2 regions of the Streptomyces sp. CA-146814 genome follow, and region 2 is predicted to be linked to the other one. Evidence: riboswitches for the same ligand, from Rfam matches in the RefSeq annotation. Region 2 holds a riboswitch; the other holds the start of a gene.

Region 1 (4,238 bases), 5.1 Mb from region 2:
GGCAGCGGTGGCAGCGGGCGGCGTGGCAGCGGCGAGCGATGCCGGCGACATCGGCTATCGCGGACCGACGGCGTGCGCGGCGGCGGGCATCACCTACCGCCAGTTGGACTACTGGGCGCGTACGGGGCTGGTCGAGCCGAGCGTGCGGCCGGCCTACGGGTCGGGTACCCAGCGTCTCTACAGTTTCCGGGACGTGGTCCTCCTCAAGATCGTCAAGCGGTTCCTGGACACCGGGGTCGCTCTGCAGAACATCCGCACCACGGTCCAGCACCTGCGGGCCCGGGGGTTCCAGGACCTTGAGCGGATGACGCTGATGAGCGACGGCGCGACGGTCTACGAGTGCTCGTCGCCGGACGAGGTCGTCAGCCTCCTCCAGGGCGGACAGGGCATCTTCGGGATCGCCGTCGGAGTCGTCTGGCGGGATGTGGACGCGGCGCTCTCCCAGCTCCACGGCGAGCGGGTCGACACCGGTGAGACCCTCATCGGCAACAACCCGGCCGACGAGCTGGCCCGGCGGCGCAACCGCGCCGGATGAGCGGCTGAGCGCACAAAGGCGGTTACCGACAACGGGGCGGCCCGGCACTCCACGGAGTGCCGGGCCGCCCCGTTGTCAGTGGCGTAGGGCAGCATCGGAGGTGTGAGACCCGCGCCGACCATCCTCCACCTGGACATGGATGCCTTCTACGCCTCGGCGGAGCAGGCAGCCAAGCCCAGCCTGCGCGGAAAGGCGGTCGTGGTGGGCGGCCTCGGCCCTCGCGGGGTCGTCGCCACCGCCTCGTACGAAGCACGGATCCTCGGCGTGCACTCCGCGATGCCGACGGCCCAGGCCCGGCGGCTCGCGCCGAACGCCGCCTACCTGGTGCCCCGCTTCCCGCTGTACCGGTCGGTGAGCGAGCAGGTGATGGAGCTGCTCGGGCGGCTCTCGCCGCTGGTGGAGCCGCTGAGCCTGGACGAGGCCTTCGTCGACCTGGAGGCGGGCGGGGTGGCGGACGACTCGGTGTCGGCCCAGGTGACGGGGGAGCGGCTGCGTACGGCCATCCGGGAGGTGACCGGGCTCAGTGGGTCCGTCGGGTTGGCCGGGTCCAAGATGCTCGCCAAGATCGCTTCCGAGCAGGCCAAGCCGGACGGGCTGGTGCTGATAGAGCCGGGCACCGAGCGCGAGCTGCTGGCCCCCATGTCCGTACGGACGCTGCCCGGCGTCGGACCCGCCACCGGCGACCACCTGCGGCGCGCCGGCATGACCACCGTCCACGACCTCGCGGAGGCCGGCGAGGCGGAGCTCGTACGGCTGGTCGGCAAGGCCCACGGCCACGGGCTCTACCGGATGGCGCTGGGGCTCGACGACCGGCCGGTGGTCGCCGAGCGGGACGCCAAGTCCGTATCGGTCGAGGACACCTTCGACGTGGACCTGCACGACCGGGTGCGGGTGCGCGCGGAGGTGGAGCGGCTGGCCGTGCGGTGTGTGGAGCGGCTGCGGTCCGCCGACCGGTCGGGGCGCACGGTGGTGCTGAAGGTGCGCCGGTACGACTTCTCCACCCTGACCCGCTCCGAGACCCTCAGAGGCCCCACGGACGACCCCACGGTGGTCCGTGAGGCGGCGGCGAGGCTGCTGGAGGCGGTGGACACCACCGGCGGCGTACGGCTGCTCGGCGTGGGCGTCACGGGGCTGGCGGACTTCACGCAGGAGGACCTGTTCGCGCAGGCCGCGGACGCCCGGGAGCTGGCGAAACGGGCGGAGGCGCCCGAGAAGCCGGTCGCGGACGAGGACAGGAAGCCGGTCGACGAGGAGCCCGAGAGCGCCGAGCAGCTCGCCGCCCGGCGCTGGCCCGCCGGACACGACGTCCGCCACGCGGCGCACGGCCACGGCTGGGTGCAGGGGAGCGGGGTGGGGCGGGTGACGGTGCGGTTCGAGGAGCCCGGCGGGCCGGTCGGCCGGGTCGTCACGTTCCGGATCGACGACCCGGAGCTGAGCCCGGCCGACCCGCTGCCGCTGGTCCGCGACCCGGTCGACTACTCCTCCTGGCCCGCCAGCCTGCCGAAGTCGCGGTCGGGGGCGGTCTCCGCGGCGGGCGGGGAGTCCAGCCCGTAATGGCGGTAGAGCTGCAGCTCCTGCTCCGGGGAGAGGTGCCGGCCGACGCCGAAGTCCGGGGCGCCCTTGATCAGCGCGCGGTCGAAGGGGACCCGCAGCGTGTCCTCGACGAACTCGCTGGGTTCCAGCGGGACGAAGGCGTCCCGGCTGAAGAGGCCGGTGCGTACGGCCGCCCACTCGGGGACGCCCGTCGCGTCGTCGAGATAGACCTCATCCACCGTTCCGATCTTGGCGCCCTTGCGATCGAACGCCTTGCGGCCGATCAGGCGGCGCGGATCGATATCGGTCTGCACGGTGCCTCCCACTGGTCGCTTCTGCTCAAGGGGTTTCCCCGGTCGCGTCACGAGGGTCCCTCTCGCTCCACCAGCACCAGACAAGTGCAGATCCGTGGCGTCGGCCACTCGAGGACTCCACGGGGATGGCCGCTGGTAGGCTGGCAAGTGGCTGCTGACCCCGTGCGGGAGAGTCCTCCGGTGCAGAATCCGGAGGCGCCGAAGGAGCAAATCCTCCCCGGAATCTCTCAGGCCCCCGTACCGCACGGACGAGGTCACTCTGGAAAGCAGGGCGGGTTCGTGCGGGCAGATGCCGGGACGGATCCGACCCTCACCGACGGTGAAAGTCGGCACGCCTCCGGGCGCGCCGGTGAAGCTCTCAGGTTGAGATGACAGAGGGGGAGGCCGTTCGGGCACCCGCGCCGTGGTGCCCCTCGCAGGTCGTGACAGACCAGGAGGCCTCCACCATGACCCCCCGTCGCACTCCGCTCTCCCAGCTGGAGCAGGGCATTCCGTTCGAGCAGCGCCACATAGGGCCCGACGCCGAGGCCCAGGCGAAGATGCTCGCCCAGGTCGGCTACGGCTCCCTCGACGAGCTGACCGCCGCCGCGGTGCCCGACGTGATCAAGAGTGCGGAGGCCCTGAACCTTCCCTCGGCCCGCACCGAGGCCGAGGTGCTCGCCGAACTGCGGTCGCTGGCCGACCGCAACAAGGTGCTCGCCCCGATGATCGGCCTCGGCTACTACGGCACCTTCACGCCGCCCGTCATCCTGCGCAACGTCATGGAGAACCCCGCGTGGTACACGGCCTACACGCCGTACCAGCCGGAGATCTCCCAGGGCCGCCTGGAGGCCCTGCTGAACTTCCAGACGATGGTCGCCGAGCTGACCGGGCTGCCCACCTCCGGCGCCTCCCTGCTCGACGAGGGCACCGCGGCCGCCGAGGCCATGGCGCTCGCCCGGCGCGTCGGCAAGGTCAAGAACGGCGTCTTCCTGATCGACGCCGACACCCTGCCCCAGACCATCGCCGTCATCCAGACCCGCGCCGAGCCGACCGGCGTGGAGGTCGTCGTCGCCGACCTCAGCGACGGCATCCCGGCCGAGATCGCCGAGCGCGGCGTCTTCGGCGTCCTGCTCCAGTACCCGGGCGCCTCCGGTGCCGTCCGCGCCATCGAGCCCGTCATCGAGCAGGCCCACGAGCTCGGCGCGATCGTCACCGTCGCGGCCGACCTGCTGGCCCTCACGCTGCTCACCTCGCCCGGCGCGCTCGGCGCCGACATCGCGGTGGGCACCACCCAGCGCTTCGGCGTTCCGATGGGCTTCGGCGGGCCGCACGCCGGCTTCATGGCGGTCCGTGAGAAGTTCGCCCGCTCCCTGCCCGGCCGCCTCGTCGGCGTCTCCGTCGACGCCGACGGCAACAAGGCCTACCGCCTGGCCCTGCAGACCCGCGAGCAGCACATCCGCCGCGAGAAGGCCACCAGCAACATCTGTACGGCACAGGTGCTGCTCGCCGTCATGGCCGGGATGTACGCCGTCTACCACGGCCCCGACGGGCTGCGCACGATCGCCCGCCGCACCCACCGTTACGCCGCGATCCTCGCCGAGGGCCTGCGTGCCGCCGGCGCCGACGTCGTGCACGGCGACTTCTTCGACACGCTGACCGTCAAGGTGCCCGGCAAGGCCGCGGACATCGTCGCGGACGCCCGCGAGCGCGGCGTCAACCTCCGCCGCGTCGACGCCGACCACGTCTCCATCGCCTGCGACGAGACCACCACCCGGGCCCAGCTCTCCGCCGTGTGGGCCGCCTTCGGCGCCGACGCCGACATCGAGGCGCTGGACGGTTCGGCTGCCGACGCGCTGCCCGAGGTGCTGCTGCGC
Region 2 (4,238 bases):
GTCCAGCGCGGTGCGCCCGGCCCGGCAGAGCTCGGCGACGGCGGGCGGCGGCAGCGGGATGCCGACCGCGCCGCCCGGGTTCACCGCGATGCCGACCTGCGGCGGCAGGCCGCGGGCGAAGTCGCGGGCGGGCGCGACGGCGAAGGACATGTGGCTGCCGACGCAGCTGAGGAACTGGCCCTCGGAGCTGAAGACGGGGACGTACGCGGCGCCGTCGATGTCCATCATCGGCAGGTCCAGGTCGGCGCTGGCGGGCGAGCCGCCGTTCGGCAGCGGCACCCAGACCGAGCTGCGGCCGAGCACCTCGACCAGGCGGCCGCCCGCGTCGGGGACGCCGAGGGAGGCGGTCAGGACCTCTTCGAGCTCGTTGGCGGGCCACGCGTGCTGGGGGTGCGCCTGGGCCGGTGCCGGAATGTCCACTGCCTCTGTGCCTCTCTCGGCTGTCGTCGCTGGCGTTGTTCCGGCCAGAACCCTAACCGGAGCGGTCGGCCAGGTCGCCGGCGTCCGTGAAGGTGATCCGCTCCAGCGCGGTCGCAGCCTCCCGGTCCAGCAGCACCGCCGAGGCGCAGCCGACGGGCAGCGCGCCGCGTTCGGTGTCGCGGATCAGCCGGCCCACCGCGTGCCGGTGCCGGGCGAAGGCGTAACCGGAGACGCCCCGGCCGCGCTCGCGCTGGCCCTGGCGGGCGGTCTCCGGGTCCACGTCCAGCAGGAGCAGGTGCAGGGTGCGGCCCCGGCGCGCGGCGTGCCGGGCGAGCCAGTTCCGTACCCAGGTCTGCGTACCGCAGTCGTGGACGACGACCGGGGCGCCGGAGCGCAGCACGGCCCAGAGGCCGAGGTAGTGGGCGGCGCGGACCAGGGGGCGGTAGAGGGCGTACGGGAGTAAGCGGGGCAGGGCGGCGGCCCAGCGGTCGCGGGTGTTCTGCGAGTCGATGGCGTGGCCGGCCACCGCCCGCCGGATCAGGGTGGACTTGCCGCCGCCGGGCAGCCCGGAGACGACCACGATGTCGCCGGGGGTGAAATCGAGGCTGTACGGGGTGTGGTCCGTGCGCCCGCGCAGATCGCGTACCACCGGAGCGGGCTCGGTGAGCAGCTCCTGTACGGATGCGCCGGGCGCCGCGGCCGGCTCCCGTACCAGCGCTCCGGCCTGCTCGGGCAGCTCGCGCGCGGGGGCGCCCGGCTGTGCGGGCATCGCGCCGTGCGCGAGTCCCGCGGTCGGTACCGACCGCTGCAACGTCATCGCCCATCCCCCTGCTGTCGGGCCGGCCACGCCTGATCCTGAAGTGTAAAGAAAGGGCAAGGCTCCACAACCGTCCTCGCCGTTCATCCACCCGTTGTGGACCGGCCTCCCCACGGGGGCGCAATGCGTGCGATGATGACCGCGCCAACTGCATACCGGCCGTTCGAATCCGCGCGGGAGAGTTCCGGCCACAGTGTGAGCCGGGCGCCGAAGGAGCAAGATCCTCCCTTGAATCTCTCAGGCCCCGTACCGCGTGGATGAGGCAGATCTGAAAAGCGGGCCGCTCCGGCGGCTCCACCCAAGGTGCAAGCCGAGCCCTGTGACCAGGGCGCCCCGCTACCCGGGGCATACCCCGTCAGGGGCTATCGGCGAACCTCTCAGGTTCCGATGACAGATGGGGAGGATTTCCGTCCTGACGTCGTCATGCCCTGGAGCCATGCCCATGAGCACTGCCCCCCGTCTCGCCCCCCTCCCGTCGCCCACCACCGCCCTGCCTGATGGTGCTGCGCACCAAAGCCCTATTCAAGCGCTGCACCGCTCGCTCGGCGCCACCATGACCGACTTCGCGGGCTGGGACATGCCGCTGCGGTACGCGAGCGAGCGCGACGAGCACAACGCCGTACGGACCAGGGCCGGGCTCTTCGACCTGTCGCACATGGGCGAGATCACCGTCACCGGACCCGAGGCCGCGGCCTTCCTGAGCTACGCGCTGGTGGGCAACATCGCCACCGTCGGCAACGGCCGGGCCCGCTACACGATGATCGTCCAGGAGGACGGCGGGATCGTGGACGACCTGATCGTCTACCGGCTGGGCGAGACGGAGTACATGGTCGTCGCCAACGCGGGCAACGCGCAGGTCGTGCTGGACGCGCTCACCGCCCGGGTGGGCGGCTTCGACGCCGAGGTGCGCGACGACCGGGACGCGTACGCGCTGCTCGCGGTCCAGGGCCCGGAGTCGCCCGCGATCATGAAGGCCGTCACCGACGCCGACCTGGACGGGCTGAAGTACTACGCGGGTCTGCCGGGCACGGTCGCCGGGGTGCCGGCGCTGATCGCCCGTACCGGCTACACGGGCGAGGACGGCTTCGAACTCTTCGTCGCGCCCGAGCACGCGGAGGCCCTGTGGCGGGCCCTGACGGAGGCCGGCGAGGCGCACGGCCTGATCCCGTGCGGCCTCTCCTGCCGGGACACGCTGCGTCTGGAGGCGGGCATGCCGCTGTACGGGCACGAGCTGACGACGGCGCTGACCCCGTTCGACGCGGGCCTCGGCCGGGTCGTGAAGTTCGAGAAGGAGGGCGACTTCGTGGGCCGCGAGGCGCTCCAGGCCGCCGCCGAGCGCGCCGAGACCGCCCCGCCGCGCAAGCTGGTCGGCCTGATCGCCGAGGGCCGCCGGGTCCCGCGCGCCGGTTTCTCCGTCGTCGCGGCCGGCAAGGTGATCGGCGAGGTCACCTCCGGCGCCCCCTCCCCCACCCTCGGCAAGCCGATCGCCATGGCGTACGTGGACGCGGCCTTCGCCGCCCCGGGCACCGAGGGCGTGGGCGTGGACATCCGGGGCACGCACGAGCCGTACGAGGTCGTCGCGCTGCCGTTCTACAAGCGCCAGAAGTGATATCCCGGAAGAACCCGGGCCTTCGCATCGGCGCGCGGACGTCACAGAAGTGACGTACCTCCGTCTCACCCCGTAAGACCACCGTTCATCAGCACTCCCCCGCGTACAGGAGAATTCAGGTCATGAGCAACCCCCAGCAGCTGCGGTACAGCAAGGAGCACGAGTGGCTGTCGGCCGTCGAGGACGGCGTGGCCACGATCGGCATCACGGAGTACGCGGCCAACGCGCTCGGTGACGTCGTCTACGCCCAGCTTCCGGAGGTAGGTGACACGGTGACCGCGGGCGAGACCTGCGGTGAGCTGGAGTCGACCAAGTCCGTCAGCGATCTGTACTCGCCGGTGACCGGAGAGGTGACGGCGGCCAACCAGGACGTCGTGGACGACCCCTCGCTGGTGAACTCCGCTCCCTTCGAGGGCGGCTGGCTGTTCAAGGTGCGCGTCACGGAGGAGCCGGCCGACCTGCTCTCCGCCGACGAGTACACCGCGTTCTCCGGCAACTGAGACCTGAGACCTTAAGGGACCCCCTGATGTCGCTTCTGAACTCCTCCCTCCACGAGCTGGACCCGGACGTCGCCGCCGCTGTCGACGCCGAGCTCCACCGCCAGCAGTCCACCCTCGAAATGATCGCCTCGGAGAACTTCGCTCCGGTCGCGGTCATGGAGGCGCAGGGCTCCGTCCTCACCAACAAGTACGCCGAGGGCTACCCCGGCCGCCGCTACTACGGCGGCTGTGAGCACGTCGACGTGGTCGAGCAGATCGCGATCGACCGGATCAAGGCCCTGTTCGGCGCCGAGGCCGCGAACGTCCAGCCGCACTCCGGTGCGCAGGCGAACGCCGCCGCGATGTTCGCGCTGCTGAAGCCGGGCGACACGATCATGGGCCTGAACCTGGCCCACGGCGGTCACCTGACCCACGGCATGAAGATCAACTTCTCCGGCAAGCTCTACAACGTGGTCCCGTACCACGTCGACGAGAGCGGCATCGTGGACATGGAGGAGGTCGAGCGCCTCGCCAAGGAGTCCCAGCCGAAGCTGATCGTGGCCGGCTGGTCCGCCTACCCGCGCCAGCTGGACTTCGCCGCCTTCCGCCGCATCGCGGACGAGGTCGGCGCGTACCTGATGGTCGACATGGCGCACTTCGCGGGCCTGGTCGCGGCCGGTCTGCACCCCAACCCGGTGGAGCACGCCCACGTCGTCACCACCACCACGCACAAGACCCTCGGCGGTCCGCGCGGTGGTGTGATCCTCTCCACCCAGGAGCTCGCCAAGAAGATCAACTCGGCGGTCTTCCCGGGCCAGCAGGGCGGCCCGCTGGAGCACGTGATCGCGGCCAAGGCGGTCTCGTTCAAGGTCGCGGCGGGCGAGGAGTTCAAGGAGCGCCAGCAGCGCACCCT

What was found. Region 2 has a riboswitch for glycine ahead of gcvT (glycine cleavage system aminomethyltransferase GcvT). Riboswitches for the same ligand answer to the same signal wherever they lie in the genome.
Region 1: linked by a shared signal. The riboswitch ahead of gcvP (aminomethyl-transferring glycine dehydrogenase) and the one ahead of gcvT (glycine cleavage system aminomethyltransferase GcvT) in region 2 are both predicted to bind glycine.

What each region holds. Positions count from the first base shown of each region.
Region 1 covers NZ_CP192068.1:756,933-761,170, reverse strand. The annotation lists gene ACQP09_RS03300 (MerR family transcriptional regulator) at 1-535, shown strand, start outside; gene ACQP09_RS03295 (DNA polymerase IV) at 638-2,089, shown strand; gene ACQP09_RS03290 (PRC-barrel domain-containing protein) at 2,011-2,382, opposite strand; glycine riboswitch at 2,538-2,635, shown strand; gene gcvP (aminomethyl-transferring glycine dehydrogenase) at 2,829-4,238, shown strand, end outside.
Region 2 covers NZ_CP192068.1:5,878,462-5,882,699, reverse strand. The annotation lists gene ACQP09_RS26405 (enhanced serine sensitivity protein SseB) at 1-420, opposite strand, end outside; gene ACQP09_RS26400 (AAA family ATPase) at 473-1,237, opposite strand; glycine riboswitch at 1,402-1,499, shown strand; gene gcvT (glycine cleavage system aminomethyltransferase GcvT) at 1,680-2,846, shown strand; gene gcvH (glycine cleavage system protein GcvH) at 2,969-3,346, shown strand; gene glyA (serine hydroxymethyltransferase) at 3,373-4,238, shown strand, end outside.